DNA from 2 places in the Streptomyces sp. BBFR25 genome. Region 2 is predicted to be linked to the other one. Evidence: riboswitches for the same ligand, from Rfam matches in the RefSeq annotation. Region 2 holds a riboswitch; the other holds the start of a gene.
What was found. A riboswitch is a leader RNA that binds a small molecule or an ion and turns the genes downstream of it on or off. The one in region 2 is predicted to bind glycine.
Positions count from the first base shown of each region.

Region 1: another riboswitch for glycine. It lies ahead of gcvP (aminomethyl-transferring glycine dehydrogenase); the one in region 2 lies ahead of gcvT (glycine cleavage system aminomethyltransferase GcvT).

Region 1 covers NZ_CP172447.1:1,635,990-1,643,969, forward strand. Annotated here, with positions in the region: gene ACGH52_RS07345 (ABC transporter ATP-binding protein) at 1-498, shown strand, start outside; gene ACGH52_RS07350 (molybdopterin-binding protein) at 525-944, shown strand; gene gcvP (aminomethyl-transferring glycine dehydrogenase) at 1,012-3,897, opposite strand; glycine riboswitch at 4,077-4,172, opposite strand; gene ACGH52_RS07360 (PRC-barrel domain-containing protein) at 4,323-4,700, shown strand; gene ACGH52_RS07365 (DNA polymerase IV) at 4,616-6,049, opposite strand; gene ACGH52_RS07370 (MerR family transcriptional regulator) at 6,123-6,809, opposite strand; gene ACGH52_RS07375 (bifunctional nuclease family protein) at 6,973-7,446, opposite strand; gene ACGH52_RS07380 (MerR family transcriptional regulator) at 7,555-7,980, opposite strand, start outside.
Region 2 covers NZ_CP172447.1:5,887,965-5,895,944, reverse strand. Annotated here, with positions in the region: gene ACGH52_RS27040 (AAA family ATPase) at 1-385, opposite strand, end outside; glycine riboswitch at 563-656, shown strand; gene gcvT (glycine cleavage system aminomethyltransferase GcvT) at 812-1,945, shown strand; gene gcvH (glycine cleavage system protein GcvH) at 2,057-2,434, shown strand; gene glyA (serine hydroxymethyltransferase) at 2,449-3,711, shown strand; gene ACGH52_RS27020 (L-serine ammonia-lyase) at 3,812-5,179, shown strand; gene ACGH52_RS27015 (MFS transporter) at 5,283-6,692, shown strand; gene ACGH52_RS27010 (D-Ala-D-Ala carboxypeptidase family metallohydrolase) at 6,771-7,505, opposite strand; gene ACGH52_RS27005 (glycoside hydrolase family 25 protein) at 7,685-7,980, shown strand, end outside.

The DNA of each region.
Region 1 (7,980 bases), 4.3 Mb from region 2:
GCCGTCGCCGTACTGGTCACGCACGACCCGCTGGACGCCATGGTGCTGGCCGACCGGCTGGTCGTGGTCGAGGACGGCGCGGTCGTCCAGGAGGGCGGGCCCGCCGACATCGCCCGCCGGCCCCGCACGGACTACATCGCGCGGCTGGTCGGCCTGAACCTCTACCGGGGACGGGCCGAGGGCCACACCGTGCGGCTCGACGCGGGCCCCGCCATCACCACCACCGAGCACCTCGCGGGCCCGGTCTTCGTCGCGTTCCCGCCCAGCGCCGTGACCCTGTACGGCGCGCGCCCCACCGGTTCCAGCGCCCGCAACCTGTGGCGCTGCGAGGTCGCGGGCCTGGAGAGTCACGGCGACCAGATCCGTGTGGACCTCACGGGCGAACTCGCGCTCGCCGCCGACCTCACGACGGTCGCCGCGGCCGAACTGGGCCTCCACCCGGGCGCACCGGTGTGGGCGACGGTCAAAGCGACGCAGACCCACGCATACCCGGCATAGCGCCTCTGCCGGGCTACGGTGCCCCCATGAGCCTGAGCATCCGCAACCAGCTCCCCGGCATCGTCACCGCCGTCACCCCGGGCGAGGCCATGGCGACGGTCGGCGTCCGTCTCTCCGGCGGCCAGGACCTCACCGCGGCGATCACCCGGGAGGCCACCGAGGACCTCGCGCTCGCCCCCGGCACCGCCGTACGGGCCCTGGTGAAGTCCACGGAGGTGGCGCTGGCCACCGGGCGCGTCGACGGCCTGTCCATCCGCAACCGGCTGCCGGGCACCGTCACCGCCCTCACCATCGGCGCGGCGATGGTCTCCGTCGCGGTCGCCGTCGAGGGCGCCGAACTGACCGCCGCCATCACCCGGCAGGCCGCCGACGAGCTGGAGCTGTCCGTCGGCGTTCCCGTCGTCGCACTGGTCAAGTCGACGGAGGTGTCGCTCGCCACGGGATGAGACGCCGAGAGGCTCCGTCCGGGGCTGGGGAGCCCGGACGGAGCCTCTCTCACTGCTGCGGCGGGACTCAGTCCTCGTACGCGTCCAGCGGCGGGCAGGAGCAGACCAGGTTCCGGTCGCCGTAGGCCTGGTCGATGCGGCGGACCGGCGGCCAGTACTTGTCGGCGGCGGACACACCGGCCGGGAAGACGGCCTCCTCGCGCGTGTACGCGTGGTCCCACTCGCCGCCCAGCGCGCCCGCGGTGTGCGGAGCGCCGCGCAGCGGGTTGTCGTCGGCGGACCAGGCACCGGAGCCGACCTTCTCGATCTCCGCGCGGATGGCGATCATCGCCTCGCAGAACCGGTCCAGCTCGGCCAGGTCCTCGGACTCGGTCGGCTCGATCATCAGCGTGCCGGCCACCGGGAAGGACATCGTCGGCGCGTGGAAGCCGTAGTCGATCAGACGCTTGGCGACGTCGTCGACGCTCACGCCGGTGGCCTTGGTCAGCGGGCGCAGGTCGATGATGCACTCGTGCGCGACCAGCCCGCCCGGGCCCGTGTACAGCACCGGGAAGTGCGGCTCCAGGCGCTTGGCGATGTAGTTGGCGGACAGCACGGCCACCTGCGTGGCGCGCTTGAGGCCCTCGCCGCCCATCAGCCGGACGTACGACCAGGAGATCGGCAGGATCCCGGCCGAGCCCCACGGCGCCGCCGAGATCGGTCCGACGCCGGTCTGCGGACCGGCCGCGGGCTGCAGCGGGTGGTTGGGCAGGTACGGCGCCAGGTGCGACCGTACGGCCACGGGGCCGACGCCGGGACCGCCGCCGCCGTGCGGGATGCAGAAGGTCTTGTGCAGGTTCAGGTGGGAGACGTCGCCGCCGAAGTGCCCGGGCTTGGCGAGGCCGACCAGGGCGTTGAGGTTGGCGCCGTCCACGTAGACCTGGCCGCCCGCGTCGTGCACCTGCGCGCAGATGTCGGCCACGTGCTCCTCGAACACGCCGTGCGTGGAGGGGTACGTGATCATCAGCACGGCCAGCTCGTCGCGGTGCTTCTCGATCTTGGCGCGAAGGTCCTCGACGTCGATCTCGCCGTCCTCGGCGGTCTTGACGACGACGACCTTCATCCCGGCCATCACCGCGCTGGCGGCGTTGGTGCCGTGCGCGGAGGACGGGATGAGGCAGACGGTGCGCTGCTCGTCGCCGTTGGCCCGGTGGTAGCCGCGTACGGCGAGCAGTCCGGCGAACTCGCCCTGCGACCCGGCGTTGGGCTGGAGCGAGACCTTGTCGTACCCGGTGACCTCGGCGAGCCGCTCCTCCAGCTCGCGGATGAGGGTCAGGTAGCCCTGCGCCTGCTCGGCGGGCGCGAAGGGGTGCAGCGCGCCGAACTCGGACCAGGTGACCGGCTCCATCTCGGTGGTCGCGTTGAGCTTCATGGTGCAGGAGCCCAGCGGGATCATGCCGCGGTCCAGCGCGTAGTCCCGGTCGGCGAGGCGGCGCAGGTAGCGCAGCATCGCGGTCTCGGAGCGGTGCTGGTGGAAGACGGGGTGGGTCAGGAAGTCGTCGGTGCGCAGCAGCGCCTCGGGCAGCGCCTCCCCGGCCTCCGCGTCCAGCGCCTCGACGTCGCCCTCGACGCCGAACGCGTTCCACACCCCGCCCACCTGGGCACGCGTGGTGGTCTCGTCGCAGGCGAAGGACACGTGGTCGGCGTCCACGAGCCGCAGGTTGATGCCGTTGTCGCGCGCGGCGTGGACGATCGCGTCGGCCCGGCCGGGCACCCGCGCGGTGACCGTGTCGAAGTACGCGCCGTGCACGATCTCGACGCCGCCGGCGGCGAGACCGGCCGCGGTGATGGTGGCGTACCGGTGGGTGCGCCGGGCGATGGCCCGCAGGCCCTCGGGGCCGTGGTAGACGGCGTACATGCCGGCCATGACGGCGAGCAGCACCTGCGCGGTGCAGATGTTGCTGGTGGCCTTCTCGCGGCGGATGTGCTGCTCGCGGGTCTGCAGGGCCAGGCGGTAGGCCTTGTTGCCGTCGGCGTCCACGGAGACGCCGACCAGGCGGCCGGGGAGGCTGCGGGCGAACTTCTCGTGCACGGCCATGTAGCCGGCGTGCGGTCCGCCGAAGCCCATCGGTACGCCGAAGCGCTGGGTGGTGCCGACGGCGATGTCCGCGCCCAGCTCGCCGGGCGAGGTGAGCAGCGTGAGCGCGAGCAGGTCGGCGGCGACGGTGACGAGCGCGCCCAGCTCGTGCGCCCGGTCGATCACCGGCTTGATGTCGCGGACGGCTCCGGAGGCGCCCGGGTACTGGAGCAGGACGCCGTTGATCTCGCGCTCGGCGACCTCGGCGGGGATGCCCTCGCTCAGGTCGGCGACGACGACCTCGACGCCGGTCGGCTCGGCACGGGTCTGTATCACGGCGACGGTCTGCGGCAGCGTGTCCGCGTCGACCAGGAACAGGCCCTTCTTGTTCTTGCCCATGCGCCGGGAGAGGGCCATCGCCTCGGCGGCGGCGGTGCCCTCGTCGAGCAGCGAGGCGCCCGACGTGGGCAGGCCGGTCAGCTCGGCGACCATCGTCTGGAAGTTCAGCAGGGCCTCCAGGCGGCCCTGGGAGATCTCCGGCTGGTAGGGCGTGTACGCCGTGTACCAGGCCGGGTTCTCCATGACGTTGCGCAGGATGACCGGCGGGGTGAAGGTGCCGTAGTAGCCGAGGCCGATCATGGAGTCGAGGACCTGGTTGCGGTCGGCCAGGGAGCGCAGCTCGGCCAGCACCTCGGCCTCGGAGCGCGCGCCCGGCAGATCCAGCCGGTCGGCGTTCTTGATCACATCCGGCACCGCGGCGGCCGTCAGTTCGTCGAGCGAGCCGTAACCGACCTGCGCGAGCATCTTGGCCCTGGCCTCGTGGTCGGGGCCGATGTGGCGCTGCTCGAAGGGCATGGCCTGTTCGAGTTCGGAGAGCGGAGTGCGATGGGCGGTCATGTGCGGAGGCCTCCTGGTCTGACGACCTTCGAGGGGCACCACGGCGCGGGTACCCGGACGGCCTCCCCCTCTGTCATCTCAACCTGAGAGCTTCACCGGGCGAGCCCTGGGGCTCCTCCCGGCTTTCACCGTCGGTGAGAGCGGAAGCCGTCGACACCCGCCCTGCTTTCCAGAGTGACCTCGTCCGTGCGGTACGTGAGCCTGAGAGATTCCGGGGAGGATTTGCTCCTTCGGCGCCTCCGATGGTGTCCGGAGGACTCTCCCGCGCGGGGTCAGCAGCCGTTTGCCAGCGTACCAGCGAGGCCGCCGCACGGACTTCGAGTGGCCGACCTGCCACTTGTGCTCTTTTGTAGTACTTACGGATGATTAGGCGGCTGGTGTGTGACCCCAGTGCGGCCCAGTGGTGCGATCAAGTGGAGGGCCCCGTGCGTACTGACATCGATCCGCGGAACCTGATCGGCCGCAAGGCGTTCGACCGCGACGGCACCAGGATCGGCACCGTGGACGAGGTCTACCTCGACGATGCCACCGGCGTCCCCGAGTGGGCGGCGATACGAACCGGCCTCTTCAGCAGGGACGCCTTCGTCCCCCTGGAGCCCAGCGAGCTGGTCGACGGCACCCTGCGCGTGCCCTTCGACCGCTCCCTGATCAAGGAGGCGCCCGACTTCGGCGTCGGCCGCCACCTCTCGCCCGAGCAGGAACTCCAGCTCTACCACCACTACGGCTTGGACGTGGCGGCCGCTCCCCCGCCTCCCGACCACGACTTCGGCAAGCTGGCCGGCAGGGGCAACGACGAGGGCTGACCCGCCGCGCCTTCCGCAGCGGCGACCAGCGGCAGCGGGTCCGCGGGGGTCAGCTCGGGGTCGTCCACCGGAAAGGTCCGCACCCGCCCGACCTCCGAGTACGGCGTCTCGAACCGCACAGTGACCCGCCCCAGGCCGCTGCCCTGCACCCAGCCGTGCCCCAGCTCCGTGTGCCGCACGTCGTGCCCCGCCGCCCACCGGCGCTCGGTGGGCGAGGGTCTGTGCTCCTCGGCGGGCCGGGTCTCGATCTCCTCGGCCGGTTCGTCGGCCCGCTCCCCCGCCGCCTGGGCGAACAGGTCCTCCTGCGTGTAGTCGGCGAGGCCGCTGACGCCGACCCCGAGCAGCCGTACGCCGCCCGTGGTGTCCACCGAGTCCAGCAGTCTGGCCGCCGCCTCGCGCACCACCGCGGGGTCGTCGGTGGGCCCGCGCAGGGTCTCGGAGCGGGTCAGCGTGGAGAAGTCGTAGCGGCGCACCTTGAGCACGATGGTCCGCCCGGACAGACCGGAGCCGCGCAGCCGCCGGACGCAGCGGTCCGCGAGCCGCCCCACCTCGACGCCGACCCGCACCCGGTCGTGGATGTCCACGTCGTAGGTGTCCTCGACGGACACCGACTTGGTCTCCCGCTCGGCCACCACCGGCCGCTCGTCCCGCGCCAGCGCCATGGCGTACAGGGCGTGGCCGTGCGCCTTGCCCAGCAGCCGCACCAGCTCGTCCTCGCCCGCCTCGGCGATCTCGCCGACCGTGGTGATCCCGGCCCGCCGCAGGTGGTCACCCGTGGCCGGACCCACCCCGGGCAGCGTCCGCACGGTCATCGGCTCCAGCATGGCCCGCTCCGTCCCCGGCGGGATGAGCACCAGTCCGTCGGGCTTCGCCTCCTCCGAGGCGATCTTGGCGAGCATCTTGGAGGCGGCGAGGCCCACGGACCCGGTGAGGCCCGTGGCGGTGCGGATGTCCGTGCGCAGCTTCACCCCGGCCAGCCGCGCCGACTCCGCGTCCCAGGCCGTCCCGCCGGCCTCCAGGTCCACGAAGGCCTCGTCCAGGCTCAGCGGCTCCACCAGCGGCGACAGCTCCCGCAGCAGCCGCATCACCTGCTCGCTGATCGACCGGTAGAGCTCGAAGCGCGGAACGAGGTAGGCGGCGTGCGGCGCGAGCCGGCGGGCCTGGCCCATCGGCATCGCGGAGTGCACGCCGAACACCCGCGCCTCGTACGAGCAGGTGGCGACCACGCCGCGCGGTCCGAGGCCACCCACCACCACGGCCTTCCCGCGCAGGCTCGGCTTGGACGCCTGCTCCACCGAGGCGAAGAAGGCATCCATGTCGAGATGCAGGATCGTGGGCGCGGTTCTCACATCCCCGATGCTGCCCTACGCCACTGACAATCCCGCCATCACCGGCCGGAGGAACCCCGCGGCGGCGTACGGTTCAGACCGCCCGGTTGTTCCGCCGCCGGGCCAGCTCGTCGGCCGGATTGTGCCCGACCAGGGTCTCCCCCGTGTCGATCCGCTCCCCGTGCAGCTGGGACAGCGCGCTCTCCACGTCCCGCCACACCACGCCGACGGCGATCCCGAAGACACCCTGGCCGCCCTGGAGCAGGGCGTGCACCTCGTCGGGAGACGTGCACTCGTAGACGGTGGCGCCGTCGCTCATCAGCGTCATGCGCTCCAGGTCGCGAAAGCCGCGCTCCCTGAGGTGCTGGACGGCGGAGCGGATGTTCTGCAGGGAGACACCGGTGTCGAGGAAGCGCTTGACGATCTTCAGCACGACCACGTCGCGGAAGCTGTACAGGCGCTGTGTGCCGGAACCGTGCGCGGGCCGCACGCTGGGCTCGACGAGGCCGGTGCGGGCCCAGTAGTCGAGTTGCCGGTAGGTGATGCCGGCGGCCGCGCAGGCCGTCGGGCCGCGATAGCCGATCTGCTCGGACGCCATGGACGCCGCCCCTCCGCTGGTCGGCACGCCCGCCGGTCGCTGCGGACCGTGATCGGCCGCGCCACCGTGCTGGGCGTGACCCGCGCTCGCGCGCAACCGGGAACCCGGGGGCGGGTACGGACCGCCTGCCCCGAGACTGTGCCCGGGGCCACCCCCAACCGTACCGTCGCCGCTGATTCTCACGCCGACCTCCGTCCTTGACCTGCCTCCTCGAAGGTAGGCAGTCACCAAGGGTGCGTCAACGATCGCCACACTCGGCACGCCGAGTGATAATCACCCTACGAGTGGTTTCGCGTGCCCTGTTCCCGGGAAAGGCTAGCCGGATGTGCGCGGACGGGGCCGCGTCTCACTGGTTGCTGGTCCCGAAGTCCTCGGGCGAGATCTGGTCGAGGAACTCGCGGAACTTCTCCACCTCGTCCTCCTGCTCGTCCGGAATGGCGATGCCGGCGTCGTCGAGGACCGTGTCGCTTCCGTAGATCGGCGTACCGGTGCGCAGGGCCAGCGCTATGGCGTCGGACGGCCTGGCACTGACCTCGACCCCGCTCGCGAAGACCAGCTCGGCGTAGAAGACGCCGTCCCGCAGGTCGGTGATGCGCACTTCCGTGAGCTCCTGGCCGACGGCTTCCAGCACGTCCTTGAACAGGTCGTGGGTCAGCGGCCGCGCGGGCGCCATGCCCTGCTGGGCGAAGGCGATCGCCGTCGCCTCCCCAGGTCCGATCCAGATGGGAAGGTAACGGTCGCCGCCCACCTCGCGCAGCAGCACGATCGGCTGGTTGGAGGGCATCTCGACCCGGACACCTACGACATCGAGCTCGTTCACACAGCAACCCTAGGCCGTGCCCGGGACGTTTGGGTAGTCGGGCCGGGATCGGGTGGGCGATCCGGGTCTGGATCGGGTCGGTGATCCGGATCCGCGGTCCCGCTCGTCTCAGGGCAGCCGCACGCCCAGGGCGGTCTGCACCAATGCGGCGTGCAGCCGCACCGCCAGCCCGGCCAGCTCCTTGGTGCGGGCCTCCGCGTGTGCCCTGGTCTGCGGGTTGCGGTGCCGTTTCAGCGGGGCCACCACCTGGTCCACCAGCCCGGCCTCCCGGTCGGCGGCGGCCTTCATCACCCGCAGGTGCCGCGGCTCGATGCCGAAGCGTCCCAGCTGCACGACCAAGGACGCCACCGTGACCGCCTCGGCGTCGTACGCACCGTCGGGCAGCGGGGCGAGGAGTCCGTACGACTCCCACTCCTTCAGCTCCTGGTCACCGATCCCGGCCGTGGCGAGCAGCTCGTCCCGCCCGATCCGGGCCACGGTGGGGCTCTCGGCGGACTCCGTTACGGGCTCGCCGTCCCGCTGCCGGCCGACCCG
Region 2 (7,980 bases):
AGTCGTGCACGACGACGCCCTCGCCGGAGCGCAGCGCGCGGCGCAGCCCCGCGTAGTGGGCGAGGCGGACGAGCGGGCGGTAGAGCGCGTACGGCAGGAAGCGCGGCATGCGGCGGTCCCAGCGGTCGCGGGTGTCCTGGGAGTCGATGCGGCCGCCGCGCACGGTGCGCCGCATCAGCGTGGACTTGCCGCTGCCGGGCAGGCCGGTGATCACCACCAGGTCCCGGGGTCCGAAGAGCAGGGCGTGCGGGCTGCGGCCGTCGCGGTCCCGCAGATCGCGGACGACGGGTGCGGTCAGTGGGGCGCATGCCTCGGGGGCCGGAGCGGCGGGCTGCTTGGGCAGCGCGAGTCCGGAGGTCGTGGCGTACGCCGTGGTCCTGTTCACCGTGATCGTCCTCCCCTGGGGCGGTACACGAGTACCTCCCCGTCGAGTGTAAAGAGAAGGTAATGCGCGGGTCTCGCGTTTTCGTTCGCTTACTGCCACAAGCCGGTTACAGATCACGGTCTGCCACGGATGAGCCGGGCGTGCAATGATGGCGGCGCCAACTGCATACCGGCCGTTTGAATCCGCGCGGGAGAGTCCCCGGCCGCGCCGGGGCGCCGAAGGAGCAAGTCCCTCCCTTGAATCTCTCAGGCCCCGTTACCGCGCGGGCGAGGCACATCTGAAAAGCGGACCGCCCCCGACGGCGGTCCCACCCAAGGTGCAAGCCCTGATCGCCGTACTCCGGTGGCCGTGGCGAACCTCTCAGGTTCCGATGACAGATGGGGAGGACCGACCTCGCCCCGTCCTGTCCTGGGAGACGACCGACCGATGAGCAGTACCGAACTGCGCCGTACCGCGCTCGATGCCACGCATCGCGCACTGGGCGCGACGATGACCGACTTCGCCGGCTGGGACATGCCCCTGCGCTACGGCTCCGAGCGCGAGGAACACGTCGCGGTGCGCACCCGCGCCGGTCTCTTCGACCTCTCGCACATGGGTGAGATCACCGTCACCGGGCCGCAGGCGGCCGAGCTGCTGAACCACGCGCTGGTCGGCAACATCGGCAGCGTGAAGCCGGGCCGGGCCCGCTACACCATGATCTGCCGCGAGGACGGCGGCATCCTGGACGACCTGATCGTCTACCGGCTGGGAGAAGCCCAGGCCGCCTCTTCTCACTACATGGTGGTCGCCAACGCCTCCAACGCCCAGGTCGTGCTGGACGCGCTGACCGAGCGGGCGGCGGGCTTCGAGGCCGAGGTGCGCGACGACCGGGACTCCTACGCGCTGCTCGCCGTGCAGGGCCCGGAGTCCCCGGGCATCCTCGCCTCGCTCACCGACGCCGACCTGGACGGCCTGAAGTACTACGCCGGGCTGCCCGGCACGGTCGCCGGGGTCCCGGCGCTGATCGCGCGCACCGGCTACACCGGCGAGGACGGCTTCGAGCTGTTCGTGAAGCCGGAGCACGCCGTCGAGCTGTGGCAGGCGCTGACCCGGGCGGGCGAGGGCGCCGGGCTGATCCCGTGCGGCCTGTCCTGCCGGGACACGCTCCGCCTGGAGGCGGGCATGCCGCTGTACGGCAACGAGCTGTCGACCGCGCTGACGCCGTTCGACGCCGGTCTGGGCCGGGTGGTGAAGTTCGAGAAGGAGGGCGACTTCGTCGGGCGCGCCGCGCTGGCCGAGGCCGCCGAGCGCGCCGCTTCCGAGCCGCCCCGGGTCCTGGTCGGCCTGGTCGCCGAGGGCCGCCGGGTGCCGCGCGCCGGGTACCCGGTCGTCGCCGGCGGCGAGGTGATCGGCGAGGTGACCTCCGGCGCCCCGTCCCCGACGCTGGGCAAGCCGATCGCCATGGCGTACGTCGACCCCGCGCACGCGGCCCCGGGCACGGAGGGTGTCGGTGTGGACATCCGGGGCAGCCACGAGCCGTACGAGGTCGTGGCGCTGCCGTTCTACAAGCGCCAGAAGTAGACACTGGGCGGCGCCGGCCCCCTGTGTCCCGGGCGGCGTCGCCGCCGTGTGACGTACCGCCCCACCACCCCCTTCACCAGCCACTTCCTCGCGTACAGGAGAATTCAGGCCATGAGCAACCCCCAGCAGCTGCGCTACAGCAAGGAGCACGAGTGGCTGTCGGGCGCCGAGGACGGCGTCTCGACGGTCGGCATCACGGAGCACGCGGCCAACGCGCTCGGTGACGTCGTCTTCGTGCAGCTTCCCGAGGTCGGCGACTCGGTGACCGCGGGCGAGACCTGCGGCGAACTGGAGTCGACCAAGTCCGTCTCCGACCTGTACTCGCCCGTCTCCGGCGAGATCACCGAGGTCAACGAGGACGTCGTCAACGACCCGTCGCTGGTGAACAGCGCCCCCTTCGAGGGCGGCTGGCTGTTCAAGGTGCGGATCTCGGACGAGCCGGCCGACCTGCTCTCCGCCGACGAGTACACCGCCTTCACCGCCGGCTGAGGAGTCCCGACCGCATGTCGCTTCTGAACACACCCCTGCACGAGCTGGACCCCGACGTCGCCGCCGCCGTCGACGCCGAGCTGGACCGCCAGCAGTCCACCCTCGAGATGATCGCCTCGGAGAACTTCGCCCCGGTCGCGGTCATGGAGGCCCAGGGCTCGGTCCTCACCAACAAGTACGCCGAGGGCTACCCCGGCCGCCGCTACTACGGCGGCTGCGAGCACGTCGACGTGGTCGAGCAGATCGCCATCGACCGGGTCAAGGCGCTCTTCGGCGCCGAGCACGCCAACGTGCAGCCGCACTCGGGCGCCCAGGCCAACGCGGCCGCGATGTTCGCGCTGCTCAAGCCGGGCGACACGATCATGGGTCTGAACCTCGCCCACGGCGGGCACCTGACCCACGGCATGAAGATCAACTTCTCCGGCAAGCTCTACAACGTCGTCCCCTACCACGTCGGCGACGACGGCCAGGTCGACATGGCCGAGGTGGAGCGCCTCGCCAAGGAGACCAGGCCGAAGCTGATCGTGGCCGGCTGGTCGGCCTACCCGCGTCAGCTGGACTTCGCCGCGTTCCGCAAGGTCGCGGACGAGGTCGGCGCGTACCTCATGGTCGACATGGCGCACTTCGCCGGTCTGGTCGCGGCGGGCCTGCACCCGAACCCGGTGCCGCACGCCCACGTCGTCACCACCACCACCCACAAGACGCTGGGCGGCCCGCGCGGCGGTGTGATCCTCTCCACGGCCGAGCTGGCCAAGAAGATCAACTCCGCCGTCTTCCCCGGTCAGCAGGGTGGCCCGCTGGAGCACGTGGTGGCCGCCAAGGCCGTCGCCTTCAAGGTCGCCGCGAGCGAGGACTTCAAGGAGCGCCAGGGCCGTACGCTGGAGGGTGCCCGCATCCTGGCCGAGCGCCTGGTGCGGGACGACGCGAAGGCGGCGGGCGTGTCCGTCCTGACCGGAGGCACGGACGTGCACCTGGTCCTGGTCGACCTGCGCGACTCCGAGCTGGACGGACAGCAGGCCGAGGACCGCCTCCACGAGGTCGGCATCACGGTCAACCGCAACGCCGTCCCGAACGACCCGCGTCCGCCGATGGTGACCTCCGGTCTGCGCATCGGTACGCCGGCCCTGGCGACCCGCGGCTTCACCGCCGAGGACTTCGCCGAGGTCGCGGACGTGATCGCCGAGGCGCTGAAGCCGTCCTACGACACCCAGGCCCTCAAGGCCCGGGTGAAGGCCCTGGCCGACAAGCACCCGCTGTACCCGGGTCTGAACAAGTAGACACCGCGCCCGAGGGGTGGGGCGCCGCATCCGCCACAAGCGGCCGGGCGCCCCGCCCCTCGGCACCCCCTCCGCACCACCCCCGTTCTGAGGAGTCCCCGTGGCCATCTCGGTCTTCGACCTGTTCTCGATCGGCATCGGCCCGTCGAGCTCCCACACGGTCGGCCCGATGCGCGCGGCCCGCATGTTCGCCCGCCGCCTGCGCAACGAGGAGCTGCTGGACTCCGTCGCCTCGGTCCGCGCCGAGCTGTACGGCTCGCTCGGCGCCACCGGCCACGGCCACGGCACCCCCAAGGCGGTGCTCCTCGGTCTGGAGGGCGACTCCCCGCGCACGGTCGACGTGGAGACGGCCGACGAGCGCGTCGAGACGATCAGGACCTCGGGCCGCCTCCGCCTCCTCGCCGAGCACGAGATCTCCTTCTCCTACGACGACGACATGGTCCTGCACCGCCGCAAGGCCCTCCCCTACCACGCCAACGGCATGACGCTGTGGGCGTACGACGCCGAGGGCACCGAGGTGCTGACCAAGACCTACTACTCGGTCGGCGGCGGCTTCGTCGTCGACGAGGACGCGGTGGGCGCCGACCGGATCGTGCTCGACGACACGGTGCTCAAGTACCCCTTCCGCACCGGCGACGAGCTGCTGCGCCTGGCCAAGGAGACGGGCCTGTCCATCTCCGCCCTGATGCTGGAGAACGAGCGGGCCTGGCGCGACGAGGACGAGATCCGCGAGGGCCTGCTGGAGATCTGGCGGGTGATGCGGGCGTGCGTGGAGCGCGGCATGACCCGCGAGGGCATCCTGCCGGGCGGCCTGAAGGTCCGCCGCCGCGCCGCCAACACCGCGCGCAAGCTGCGCTCCGAGGGCGACCCGCTGGCCCTGTCCATGGAGTGGATCACCCTCTACGCCATGGCCGTGAACGAGGAGAACGCGGCCGGCGGCCGGGTCGTCACCGCCCCCACCAACGGCGCGGCCGGCATCATCCCGGCGGTCCTGCACTACTACATGAACTTCGTGCCCGGCGCCGACGAGGACGGCGTGGTCCGCTTCCTGCTCGCCGCGGGCGCCATCGGCATGCTCTTCAAGGAGAACGCCTCCATCTCCGGCGCCGAGGTCGGCTGCCAGGGCGAGGTCGGCTCCGCCTGCTCGATGGCGGCCGGCGCCCTCGCCGAGGTGCTGGGCGGCACCCCGGAGCAGGTGGAGAACGCCGCCGAGATCGGCATGGAGCACAACCTCGGCCTCACCTGCGACCCGGTCGGCGGCCTGGTCCAGATCCCCTGCATCGAGCGCAACGGCATGGCCGCGGTCAAGGCGGTCACGGCGGCCCGGATGGCGATGCGCGGCGACGGCTCCCACAAGGTGTCCCTCGACAAGGTCATCAAGACCATGAAGGACACCGGCGCCGACATGTCGGTCAAGTACAAGGAGACGGCGCGGGGCGGGCTCGCGGTGAACATCATCGAGTGCTGAGGACACAGACAGCGGCTGTCTCACATCGTGACATCCGCTTTCCGAAAAACAAGACGACTGAGATCGTTGCAGGGCCCATGTTTCGCGCGTGAAAGACCGAGCCATGCCCGCACCAGCCTCCGGCCCAGCGTCCCAGCCACCCGTCAACCCCCGGTCCCGGGTCCTCATCGCCAGCCTCATGGGCACGACGATCGAGTTCTACGACTTCTACATCTACGCGACCGCCGCCGTCCTCGTCTTCCCGAAGCTCTTCTTCCCGAGCAGCGACCCCACCACGGCCCTGCTGTCGTCGTTCGCGGTCTTCGGCGCCGCGATGGTCGCCCGGCCGATCGGCGCCGTCTTCTTCGGACACCTCGGCGACCGGCTCGGCCGCAAGAAGACGCTGGTCGTCTCGCTGCTCACCATGGGCATCGCCACCTTCCTCATCGGCGCCCTGCCGACCTACGCCCAGGCCGGCTGGGTCGCCACCGCGCTGCTCGTGCTGATGCGGCTCGCGCAGGGCTTCGCGCTCGGCGGCGAGTGGAGCGGGGCCGCGCTGGTCGCGACCGAGAACGCGCCCCGGGGCAAGCGCGCCCTGTACGGGACCTTCCCGCAGCTGGGCGCCCCGCTCGGCTTCATCATCGGCAACGGCCTGTTCCTGATCATCGGGGCGCTGCTGCCCTCGGACGCCGGCGCCGACCCCACCCAGCCCTCCGAGGCCTTCGCGAGCTGGGGCTGGCGCATCCCGTTCCTGTTCTCCGCCGTGATGGTCGCGATCGGCCTGTGGGTGCGCTCGCGGCTCGTCGAGTCCACGGTGTTCGCCAAAACCCGCGAGGCCGGCAAGGTTCAGAAACTCCCGCTGGCCACCGTGGTCCAGGGCCACTGGAAGCAGCTGGTCCTCGGCACCTTCATCATGCTGGCCACGTACGTGCTCTTCTACCTGATGACCACGTTCTCGCTGAGCTACGGCCGCGCCGCGAAGGACGCCGACGTGCCGGGGCTCGGCTACAGCTACACCACGTTCGTCCTGATGATGATCTTCGGCGTGGTGTTCTTCGCCGTCTTCACCCTGGTCTCCGGCCCGCTCGCCGACAAGTACGGACGCCGCGCCACCCTGATCTGGATCACCGCCGCGATCGTGGTCTTCGGCCTGGTCTGGGTGCCCCTGATCGGTCTGGGCACGCTCGGCGTGGTGCTGTGGCTGGTGCTCGGCTTCACGCTGATGGGCATGACCTTCGGCCCGATGGGCGCGCTGCTGCCGGAGCTGTTCCCGACGAGTGTGCGCTACACCGGATCCGGCATCGCGTACAACGTCAGCTCGATCCTCGGCGCGGCCGTCGCCCCGTTCATAGCGGTGGCGCTGTGGGAGGCCGGTGACGGATCGCCGTGGCTGGTCGGCGTCTACCTCTCCGCGATGGCCGTGCTGACGCTGACCGCCCTGCTGCTCGGCAAGGAGACCAAGGACGTCTCCCTGGACGAGGGCGAGCCCGACTCCGCCGAGGAGAGCCCCCGGACGGCCGCGGTCGCCTCCTGAACCCGCCGGTCCGCCCGGCGCCGTCCGCCACCGCCGTACGCCGAGCGCCTCGACGCCCGGCGTACGGTCACCGGCGGCTCAGATGCCGCAGTTCGGGGCCGACCAGTACGGCGACGGGTCGAAGGCCACGTGGGTGTGGTCGTTGTGGCCTGGGTAGCCCGGGCCGAGGATCTCCGAGAAGCCGTGGGTCCTGGACTGCTGGGCGAGCCGGCAGAAGCTGGGCGAGCCGGTGAGGTCGGCGGCGTCGCCGTAGAGGTGGCGGCTGGTGGACGAGCCGCCCACCGCGCTGTTGCAGGCACGGGAGCGGAAACCGCTGGAGATCGTGATCGGCACGTCGCCGAGGGCGTGCCGCATCGCCTCCAGCTTCCACATGGTCTTCAGCGCGTTCGCCTTGGCGGTGGCGGCGGAGACCGCGCCGCCCGACCAGTCCGAGTTGCACTTGTTCAGCTCCGCGTAGGAGAAGTGGACGGGTGTGCAGTCCGCGTCCTGGAGCGCGTAGATCTTGCTGAAGGTCGCCGGGCCCGCGACGCCGTCCGCGCCCAGCCCGTAGGCGGCCTGGAACTTCTTGACGGCGGCGGCGGTCCGGGCGCCGTACTGGCCGTCGTAGGAGAGCCGTTCGCCGGAGGTGACCCAGCCCGCGACGCGGATCTGGAGCTGCGTCACGTCGCTGCCGGAGGAGCCCTGGGAGAGGGTGCGGTTCCAGGTGTAGCAGGAGTCGGCGTGCGCGGTGCCGGCGGTGGCGCCCACCCCGGCCACCGCCCCAGCCATGAGCATGACAAATGAGAGAAGGAGACGTGACACGCGTCTGAACATCCCGGCCTCCCGACCGTCGAGTCGTCCATGAACCGGAGCCCAGCGTGGGGCACCGCGCTACGCGCGTCAATGGCGCCCGGGCGAAGCGAAGTCGACGTTTCCGCTTCGAGTGGGGATCGGCCGTGCCATCGTGGGGAATAACCAACTCCCGTCCCCCCACAGCCCCTCAGGGAGGCCCCATGCTGCGCGGCATCGACGTCAGCGCCTACCAGTCCTCCAGTTACGACACCGACGGCCTCTCCTTCGTCTTCGTGAAGGCGACGGAGGGCCGTTCGTACGTCAACCCCAAGCTCTCGGCCCAGACGAAGCGGGCCCGCGACGCCGGACTCGTCGTCGGCTTCTACCACTTCCTGTGGCCGGGCAACCTCACCGCCCAGGCCGAGTACTTCGTCTCCAAGGCCCCCGACCGCAAGGGCGACATCCTCGCCGTCGACTGGGAGACGAACGGCGAGGGCACCCACCCGAGCAACGCGGA